Linked DNA regions of Actinomadura luzonensis. The protein of the gene in region 1 interacts with the protein of each later gene in a pairwise test. Links are inferred from orthologs where the notes say so. Each region holds a gene or a part of one and is shown in the gene's direction. Other genes may lie near its edges.

Region 1 (5,393 bases):
CTGTCCGGCGCGATGCCGCGGGCGCGCTGGTTCGCGGGCGCGCGGCTCAACTACGCCGAGAACGCCCTGCGCCACGCCGAGGGCACCGCGATGATCTTCGTCTCGGAGGACGGCGCCCGCCAGGAGCTGACCTTCGCCGAGCTGCGCGAGGAGGTCGCCCGGGTGCGGGCCGGGCTGGTCCGCCTCGGCGTGACGCGCGGCGACCGGGTGGCCGGCTACCTGCCGAACATCCCGCAGGCCCTCATCGCCTTCCTCGCCACCGCCTCGCTGGGGGCGATCTGGTCGGCCGGCTCCCCCGACTTCGGGGTGCCGAGCATCGTCGACCGGTTCCGGCAGATCGCGCCCAAGGTGCTCATCGCGGTCGACGGCTACCACTACAACGGCAGGAGCTACGACCGCTCGGCCGCGGTCAACGAGATCGCCGCCGCGCTGCCCTCGCTGCGCGCCACCGTGTGGATCCCCTACCTGGCGGCGGCCGAGGAGGGCCGGGCCCCGCAGCAGGCCGAGCCCCTTCCGCTGCACACCCGGCAGGTGCCGCACGGCCAGGTGGTGGGATGGGAGGGGCTGCGCGCGGAGGAGGCGCCGCTGGAGTTCGAGCGGGTGCCGTTCGACCACCCCTTGTGGATCCTCTACTCCAGCGGCACGACCGGGCTGCCCAAGCCGATCGTGCACGGCCACGGCGGCATCGTGCTGGAGCACCTGAAGTCGCTCTCCTTCCACCAGGACCTGGGCGAGGGGGATGTGTTCTTCTGGTACACCACCACTGGCTGGATGATGTGGAACTACCTCGTCGGCGCCCTGCTGGTGGGGGCCACGGCGGTCCTGTACGACGGCTCGGCCGCCCATCCCTCCCCCGCCGCGCTGTGGCGGATCGCCGACTCGGAGGGGGTCACCTACTTCGGCACCGGGGCGCCGTACATCATGGCCTCGCTGAAGGCCGGCATCCGGCCCACCGGGCTGGAACGGCTGCGCGGGGTCGGCTCGACCGGGTCGCCGCTGCCGCCCGAGGGGTTCGCCTGGGTGACCGCCGAGCTGCCCGGGGTGCCGGTGGGGTCGTTCTCCGGCGGCACGGACGTGTGCACCGGCTTCGTCGGGGCGACCGTGCTGCACCCGATCCGGGCGGGCATCATCCCGTGCCGGTCGCTGGGGGCGAAGGTGGAGGCGTACGACCCGGCGGGCAAGCCCGTCACGGGCGAGGTGGGCGAGCTGGTGATCACGCGGCCCATGCCGTCGATGCCGGTGATGTTCTGGAACGACCCGGACGGCGAGCGGTACGCCGAGAGCTACTTCGACGTCTATCCCGGCGTGTGGCGGCACGGCGACTGGATCAAGATCAACGAGGACGGGAGCTGCGTCATCTACGGCCGCTCCGACTCCACCCTGAACCGGGGCGGCGTGCGCATGGGCACCAGCGAGTTCTACCGGGTGGTCGAGCGGTTCGAGGAGGTCGCCGACAGCCTGGTGATCGACACCGGGCAGCTCGGCCAGGAGGGCCGGCTGCTGCTGTACGTGACGCTGGCCGAGGGCGCCGAGCTGAGCGGGACGCTGGAGCGGGCGCTGTGCGACGCGCTGCGCACCGAGCTGTCGCCGCGCCACGTGCCGAACGAGATCCGGGTGGTGCCCGGCATCCCGCGCACGCTGTCGGGCAAGAAGCTGGAGGTGCCGGTGCGCAAGATCCTGCTGGGCACGCCGGTGGAGCAGGCGGCCAACCCCGACGCCATGGCGAACCCGGAGGTGCTGCGGCACTTCCAGCCGTGAAGATCCACCATTGACGGGCCGCCGTCCCCTGAAATACCGTCCTCCCACTGCTTAAAACGATTTTGCCGGGAGTGCGGCCGATGGAGGAAACTCCCGTCCTGTCCCTCTCACAGGTCAGCAAGGCGTTCGGCGCGGTCCGCGCCGTCCGCGAGGTCACTCTGGAGCTGCGCGCCGGCGAGACGCACGCCCTCGCCGGCGAGAACGGCGCGGGCAAGTCCACGCTCGTGAAGATCCTGTCGGGCGTGCACCGGCCCGACTCGGGCCAGATCCTGCTCGACGGCCGGCCGGTGGAGTTCGCCGGCCCGGCCGACGCGCAGGAGGCCGGGGTGGCGGTCATCTACCAGGAGCCCACCCTGTTCCCCGACCTGTCGGTCATGGAGAACATCTTCATGGGCCGCCAGCCGCGCCGCCGCCTCGGGCTCGACCGGCGGGCCATGCGCGCCTCGGCCGCCGAGCTGTTCGGCCGCCTCGGCGTGCACCTCGACCCCGACCGGCCGGCCCGCGGCCTGTCCATCGCCGACCAGCAGCTCGTCGAGATCGCCAAGGCCCTGTCGCGGCGCGCCCGGGTGCTGGTCATGGACGAGCCCACCGCCGCCCTGTCCGGCCAGGAGGTCGCCCGGCTGTTCGGCGTGGCCGGGACGCTGCGCGAGCAGGGCGCGGCGCTGCTGTTCATCTCGCACCGGCTGGAGGAGATCTTCGCCCTGTGCCAGCGGGTGACGACCCTGCGGGACGGCGCGCTCGTGGCGAGCGACCCCATCGCCGGCCTCACCCCCGACGACCTGGTCCGCCGCATGGTCGGCCGGGAGCTCGCGGCCCTGTTCCCCAAGCAGGACAGCACGGCCGGCGAGGTGGCGCTCCGAGTGCGCCGGCTCACCCGCGAGGGCGTGTTCACCGACGTCTCCTTCGAGGTGCGGCACGGCGAGATCGTCGCCCTGGCCGGGCTGGTCGGCGCCGGGCGCAGCGAGGTCGCGCGGGCGGTGTTCGGCATCGACCGGTGGGACGCGGGCGGCGTCGAGGTGGACGGCAGGCCGCTGCGCCCGGCCAGCCCCACGGCCGCCATGGCGGCCGGCCTCGCCCTGGTGCCCGAGGACCGCCGCCAGCAGGGCCTGGTCATGGACCTGTCCATCGAGCGCAACATCGGCCTGACCGGGCTGTCCGCGCTGCGCCGCGGGCCGCTGATCTCGCGGCCGGCCGAGCGGGAGCGGGCCAGGGACTGGGCGGTGCGGCTGCGGCTGAAGTTCGCCCGGCTGAGCGACCCGGTGAACGTGTTGTCCGGCGGCAACCAGCAGAAGGTGGTGCTGGCCAAGTGGCTGGCCCGCGCGCCGTCGGTGCTCATCGTGGACGAGCCCACCCGCGGCATCGACGTCGGCACCAAGGCCGAGGTGCACCGGCTGCTGTCGGAGCTGGCGGCGAGCGGGGTGGCGGTGCTGATGATCTCCTCCGAGCTGCCCGAGGTGCTCGGCATGGCCGACCGGGTGCTCGTCATGCACGAGGGGCGGCTGGTGGCCGAGCTGGACCGGGCCGAGGCGTCCGAGGAGCGCGTCATGGCCGCCGCGACCGGAAGGAGCGCCCCGTGAGCAGCCCCGTGAGCAGCCTCGCCGCGGCCCCGGAGACCGCGCGCCGCAACGGCGCCCGGCGGCTGGCGGACCGGGTGGCGCGGGTGCGCGAGCTCGGCATCGTGGTGGCGCTCGGCGTCCTGTTCGGCGTCACCGGCGCGGCCAACCCGAGCTTCCTCAGCTACGGCAGCATCCGCGACATCCTGCTCAACTCGGCCATCGTCGCGCTGCTCGCGGTCGGCCAGACGCTCGTCGTCGTCACCAGGAACGTGGACCTGTCGGTCAGCTCCGTCGTCGGCCTGTCCGCCTTCGGCGGCGCGCTGGTCCTGGCCGACCACCCCGCCGTGCCGATCCCGGTGGTCATCGCCGGCTGCCTGCTGCTCGGCGCGGCCTGCGGCGCGGTCAACGGGCTGCTGGTCGGCGCGGCCCGGGTGCCCGCCCTGGTCGCCACCCTCGGCACCCTGTACGCCCTCCGCGGCGTCGACTACGCGTGGGCCGGCAGCCGGCAGGTCAACGCCGCCGACCTGCCGGAGAGCTTCCTCGCCCTCGGCACCCGCTCGGTGCTCGGCGTCCCCCTGCCGGCGCTGGTCGCCCTGGCCGTGCTGCTCGCGGTCGGCTGGATGCTGCGCAACCTGCGCTCCGGCCGCGAGCTGTACGCGATCGGCTCCAGCCCCGAGGCGGCCGTGCTGGCCGGCATCCGGGTCCGCCGCCGGGTGCTCGCCGCGTTCGTCGCGAACGGCGCCCTCGCCGGGCTGGCCGGCGTGCTGTGGGCGGCCCGCTTCGGCACCGTGGACGCCACCGTCGCGACCGGCAAGGAGCTCGACGTGATCGCCGCCGTCGTGGTGGGCGGCGTCGCCATCTTCGGCGGCAGCGGCACCGTGTACGGCGCCGCGCTCGGCGCGGTCCTGCTGGCCTCCATCACCAGCGCGCTCGCCGTGCTCCGGGTGGACGCCCTGGCCCAGACCGCGATCAACGGCGCCCTCCTGCTGGCCGCCATCGTCCTCGACCGGCTGCTGGCGCTGCGCGTGGCGGCCGCCCTGCGCAGGGGGAGGTTCCGTGCGCGCTGACGTGCTGCGCCGCTGGGAGACGCTGATCGTCGTGCTGCTGGCCGGGGTCGCGGTGTGGGCCTCGCTCGCCGTGGACAACTTCGCCAACGCCTCGAACGTGTCGTTCCTGCTGCTCGACACCACCGAGATCGCGCTCATGGCGCTGACCATGACGCTGGTGGTCGTGGCGGCCGAGATCGACCTGTCCGTGGCCTCCACGCTGGGCCTGTCCTGCGCGGTGCTCGGCACGTTGTGGGACGCCGGGCTGCCGATCGAGGCCATCATGCCGATCTGCCTGCTGGTGGGCGCGGCGTGCGGCGCGGTCAACGGGCTGCTCGTCACCCGGCTCGGGCTGCCCTCGCTGGCGGTCACGATCGGCACGTTCGCGCTGTTCCGCGGCCTGGCGTACGTGCTGCTGGGCGGCGAGGCGGTGGCGGACCTGCCGCCCGCGTACACGAGCCTCGCGACCGCCTCGATCGGGCCGGTGCCGCTCGCGACGCTGCTGGTCGTGGCGCTGGCCGTGGTGGCGGGCCTGGTGCTGCACGCGACCGGGCTCGGCCGCTCGATCGTGGCGCTCGGCTCGAACGTCGAGGCCGCGTACTTCTCCGGCGTCCGGGTCAAGCGGATCAAGCTCTGGCTGTTCGTGGCGTCCGGGGTCATGGCGTCGCTGGCGTCCCTGGTCTACACCTTCCGCTACGCCAGCGCCCGCGCCGACAACGGCATGGGCCTGGAGCTGGCCGTGGTGGCCGCCGTGCTGCTCGGCGGGGTGTCGATCTTCGGCGGGACGGGCACGCTGCCCGGCGTCCTGGTCGCGGTGCTGCTGCTCGGCGTCGTGCGCAACGCGCTGATCCTCGCGGACGTGCGCAACGAGGTGCTCAACTTCGTGACGGGCCTGCTGCTCGTCGCCTCCGTGCTGGCGCCGAACCTGGGGGCGGTCCGGCGGCGGCGTACACCATCACCTGCGGAAGGGAAGTCCGTGACATGACAACGCGCACCCCCTGGCGTCCCGTGGCGCTGCTCGCCGGCCTCGTGC
Region 2 (4,227 bases), on another replicon or contig:
GAGGAAGCCCTTGGCCCGCATGTCCCGCAGAAACCCGGTGACGGCCCCAAGTGCGCGCTCGCGGTCTATTTCGTAGCGCTCCATCAGACTCAGGACAATGTCATCCACCGTATGGCGGGCATCACAGCGAGCCACGATAAAGCCGCCGACCTCATTGGTTTGGTATCGGTCGAGGTACCGGAAGAGGATTGTCTTCCCGTCCACCCGATACGCACGGACCTCTTTCTCCCGAATCGGGAAATGCTGTAAATCCATCCGCGTTCCTCTGAACTAGAGCACCAAGCGGTGCGCGCGGAAAACAGGCGGAAGTTGACGATGGCTTGCACTGGCCGACATGCAATCACAGGCGCCAAGCAGCGTCAACAGGTTCGGCAAACGTTATCCAACCACTCGCCGGTAGGGATCTTGACATCCCCAGAACCCCGCTGTAATCTCGCGGCGGTACAGCGGCAATCGATTGCCAGAGCTACCCGTTGCCCCTTGTCCGCGGTGCTGGACCGGCGAGAGGGAGTTTCGATGAGGAAGCAGTTAAGGAAACCTGTCTCCGCCTTATTGATTGCGTTGGCGATAATTCCCGCAGGTTGTTCGCGGGACGACTTGAACCCCGCCGCGACCGCGTCCCGCAACACGTCGGACAGACCTCGCATCGGATTGGTGCAGATCAACCAGCAGGCGCTCTTCTTCACGCAGCTGAACGAGGGCGCGCAACAGGAAGCCGCCCGTATCGGCGCCGACCTGACCGTCTTCAACGCCAACGACGACGCCGCACAGCAGAGCCAGGCCGTCACCAATTTCATTCAACAGGGCTTCGACGCGGTCATCGTCGTCGCCATCGACGTCGAGGGCATCAAGCCCGCCATCAGGCAGGCGGCGGCCGCCGGGCTGAAGGTGGTCGCCGTGGACGCCGTCATCACCGACCCGGCCGTGAACTCCCAGGTCGGTGTGGACAACAAGGCGGCGAGCAAGCAGATCGGCGAGTTCGTCGGCTCCTACGCCACCCAGCACGCGCCCGAGCCGAAGATCGGCATCGTGGGCGCCCTGAACTCCTTCATCCAGAACATCCGCAAGGACTCCTTCGAGACCACCGTCAAGGCGGCCGGCGCGCGCGTTCTCCAGACGGTGGACGGCAAGAACACCCAGGAAGGCGCGGCCGCGGCGGCGGAGAATCTGCTGACCGCCCAGCCCAACCTGGACATCGTCTACGCCACCGGCGAGCCCGCCCTGCTCGGGACCGTCGCCGCCGTCGAGGCCCGAGCCGCCGCCGACCACGTCAAGGTGTTCGGCTGGGACCTCACCAAGCAGGCCATCAACGGTATCGACCGCGGATACGTGGCCGGCGTCGTCCAGCAGAATCCCCTGGCTGAAGGACAGGAGGCGGTGAAGGCGGCCGACGCGCTGATACGCGGGCTGCCCACCGAGAAGACCATCAACGTGCCGGTCACGATCGTCACCAAGGACAACGTCGACTCTTACCGGTCGGCCTTCGCATGACCCCCCACCACAGGGCAGAACTCGTCGGGGTTCACAAGCGGTATGGATCCGTCGACGCCCTGCGGGGCCTCACCCTCGGCGTACGGCCGGGCGAAGTGCTCGGGCTCGTGGGGGACAACGCGGCAGGCAAGTCCACGGCGATGAAGATCCTCGCCGGAGCCGTCCTCCCCGATTCCGGCACGACCCTGGTCGATGGCCGGCCTCGGTCCTTCACCAGCCCCCGGGCGGCCAAACAGGCCGGCATCGCGATGGTCTACCAGGATCTCGCGTTGTGCGACGACCTCGACGTCGCGGGCAATCTGTTCCTCGGCGCGGAGCCCCGCAGAGGCGGTCTATTCCTGCACAAGCGGCTGATGCACCAGCAGGCCAGGCACTGGCTCGACATGCTGCGCATCCGCATCCCCCGGACCACGGCACTTGCGCGCGGCCTGTCGGGGGGACAGAGGCAGGCGGTGGCCATAGCAAGGGCCCTGATCGTGGACCCCAAGGTGCTGATCCTCGACGAGCCGACGGCCGCCCTCGCGATCACCGAGGTCAACACCGTTCTGGAACTGATCCGCACGGTGTCCGCCCGCGGCGTGAGCGTCATCCTCATCACCCACCGCCTGCAGGACCTGTTCGTCGTCTGTGACCGGCTGGCGGTGATGGCCGAGGGCGTGGTCCGCGCGGAACTGGAGACCGCGAGCACCAGCGTCGAGGAACTGGTCTCCGAGATCGTCGGGGAGAGGGCGCGGCATGGCTGACGTCCTCGACCGGCCGGTGGCCGCTCCGGTCACCCGGCTGCACGCCTTCCTGAACGCTCACCTGCCCACCGTCTCGATCGCCGTCGTGCTCCTGGCCGTGGTCACGTTGTTCTCCTTCACCGCCGAGACCTTTCTGAGCTGGGACAACGCGCTGAATGTGCTGAGGCAGACCAGCCCGGCGCTCATCGTGGCGGTGGCCATGACGTTCGTCGTCGCCACAGCGGGGATCGACCTGTCCGTCGGCTCCGTCATGGCGTTGTCCGGGGTTCTGCTGGCCGTGCTGGTCTCTCATGGGGTCGAGCCCGGTCTCGCCCTGGTGACCGTCGTGGCGGCCGGCGCCGCCATCGGGATCGTCAACGGCTGGTGCTCCTGCTACCAGCGGATTCCCTCCTTCATCGTCACGCTGGCCACTCTGGGGATCATCCGCGGCATCGCACTGCGGGCCACGAACGGTTACTCGATCGCGCTCTCCGACGACGGATGGGTGGGATTCCTCGGCCACGGGCGCGTCGCGGGAATCCCCGTCCAGGCGCTCATCGCCGGGGTCGTCACGGTCGCAGGCTGGGTCGCCTTCCACATGACGCCCTTCGGCCGGTACGTGGTCGCCCTGGGCAGCCAGCGGGAATCCCTGCGCCGGGCCGGGGTGAACGTCCGCCTGGTCGGCGCTCTGGTCTTCGTCCTGGCGGGGTCCGCCGCCGCGCTCGCGGGCACGCTCGTGGCGCTGCGGCTGGACAGCGGGTCCGCCAACCAGGGAGTGGGATTCGAGCTCACCGTCATCACTGCCGTGGTCCTCGGCGGGACAAGTCTGTTCGGCGGGCGCGGCAGCGTCACTGGCACCGTTCTCGCCGTTCTCACGCTCGGGCTCATCGAGAACGGCCTCAGCCTGGCTCACGTCAACCCGTTCTACGTGCAGATCGTGCAAGGAGCGATACTTCTGGGAGCCGTCGTGATCAATGCCAAACTGTTCGGCCAGATCTTCCTTCAGCGGTCATGACCAGTGTGATGACGGTGACCGGCGCGATCGACGCCGGCGATCTCGGGGTCACGCTCATGCACGAGCATCTGATCAACGACTGCACGTCGTGCTGGAACCCTCCGGCTCCGGACGACCTGACCGGGCAGGAGATCGCCGCCGGTCCCGTACGCATGTCGTACCTGGGACGGTTGCGCAACGACCCCTTCCTGTCCCTCGACAACTGCCGGCTGGACGACGTCGGCCTGGTGAGTGCGGAGCTGGCTCGGTTCGCCGAGGCCGGCGGAGCCAGCGTCGTCGAGCAGACGTGCAGCGGCATCGGGCGCGACCCCGGCGCCTTGGCCCGCATAGCGCGGAACACAGGGCTCAACATCATCATGGGCTGCGGCTTCTATCTCGAGGCCAGTCATCCCGCCCAGGTCCGGGGAATGACCGCGGTGGACGTCGCCGACCATCTGGAACAGGAGATCAGCGAGGGAGTGAACGGCGTACGCCCCGGCATCATCGGCGAGATCGGGGTGTCGGCCGCCTTCACCCAAGAAGAGGAGAAGGTGCTACGGGGAGCCGCCATCGCCCAGCGGCGCACCGGCCTGCCGCTCTCGATCCACCTGCCGGGCTGGGAACGGCATGGCGGCCGCGTGCTGGACGTCGTCGCCGAGGAGGGCGCCTCGCTGGAGGCCACCGTGCTGTGCCATCTCAATCCCAGCATGCGGGACGTGGACTACCAGCACGACCTCGCGGACCGCGGCGCCTGGATCGAGTACGACATGGTCGGCCTCGAGTTCTACTTCGCCGACCAGGCCGCGCAGTCGCCGTCCGACGAGGACAACGCGCGTGCCATCGTGGAACTGGTCCGCGCCGGCTACGCCGGCAGATTACTGCTGTCCAGCGACGTCTTCCTCAAGACGATGCTGGTCCGCTACGGCGGCTACGGGTACGCGCACCTGCTCACCGCCTTCGCACAGCGGCTCACCCGGCACGGCCTCACCGCCGACGACCTCACCCGGCTTCTCATACGCA

What was found. Proteins that work in one complex are often made in the same cells at the same time.
Region 2: the proteins of MF672_RS46185 (region 1) and MF672_RS01160 interact in binary tests that used the Escherichia coli proteins (3 or more experiments, as listed by UniProt). The link is inferred for Actinomadura luzonensis from one-to-one orthologs.

What each region holds. Positions count from the first base shown.
Region 1 is NZ_JAKRKC020000003.1:240,544-245,936, forward strand. Bases 1,144-4,082 are described here. They hold MF672_RS46185 (sugar ABC transporter ATP-binding protein), read left to right. Parts: upstream 1,144-1,829; coding sequence 1,830-3,335; downstream 3,336-4,082. Other genes in these bases: MF672_RS46180 (acetoacetate--CoA ligase), read left to right, coding at 1,144-1,758; MF672_RS46190 (ABC transporter permease), read left to right, coding at 3,332-4,082. Also shown: more of MF672_RS46180, read left to right, coding at 1-1,143; more of MF672_RS46190, read left to right, coding at 4,083-4,381; MF672_RS46195 (ABC transporter permease), read left to right, coding at 4,371-5,345; rhaS (rhamnose ABC transporter substrate-binding protein), read left to right, coding at 5,342-5,393. UniProt on the Escherichia coli protein: Part of the ABC transporter complex RbsABC involved in ribose import. Responsible for energy coupling to the transport system.
Region 2 is NZ_JAKRKC020000001.1:249,493-253,719, forward strand. The notes cover bases 1,228-4,227. They hold MF672_RS01160 (ABC transporter permease), read left to right. Parts: upstream 1,228-2,226; coding sequence 2,227-3,228; downstream 3,229-4,227. Other genes in these bases: MF672_RS01150 (substrate-binding domain-containing protein), read left to right, coding at 1,228-1,491; MF672_RS01155 (ATP-binding cassette domain-containing protein), read left to right, coding at 1,488-2,234; MF672_RS01165 (phosphotriesterase family protein), read left to right, coding at 3,237-4,227. In the rest of the region: MF672_RS01145 (PqqD family protein), read right to left, coding at 1-255; more of MF672_RS01150, read left to right, coding at 517-1,227. UniProt on the Escherichia coli protein: Part of the ABC transporter complex RbsABC involved in ribose import.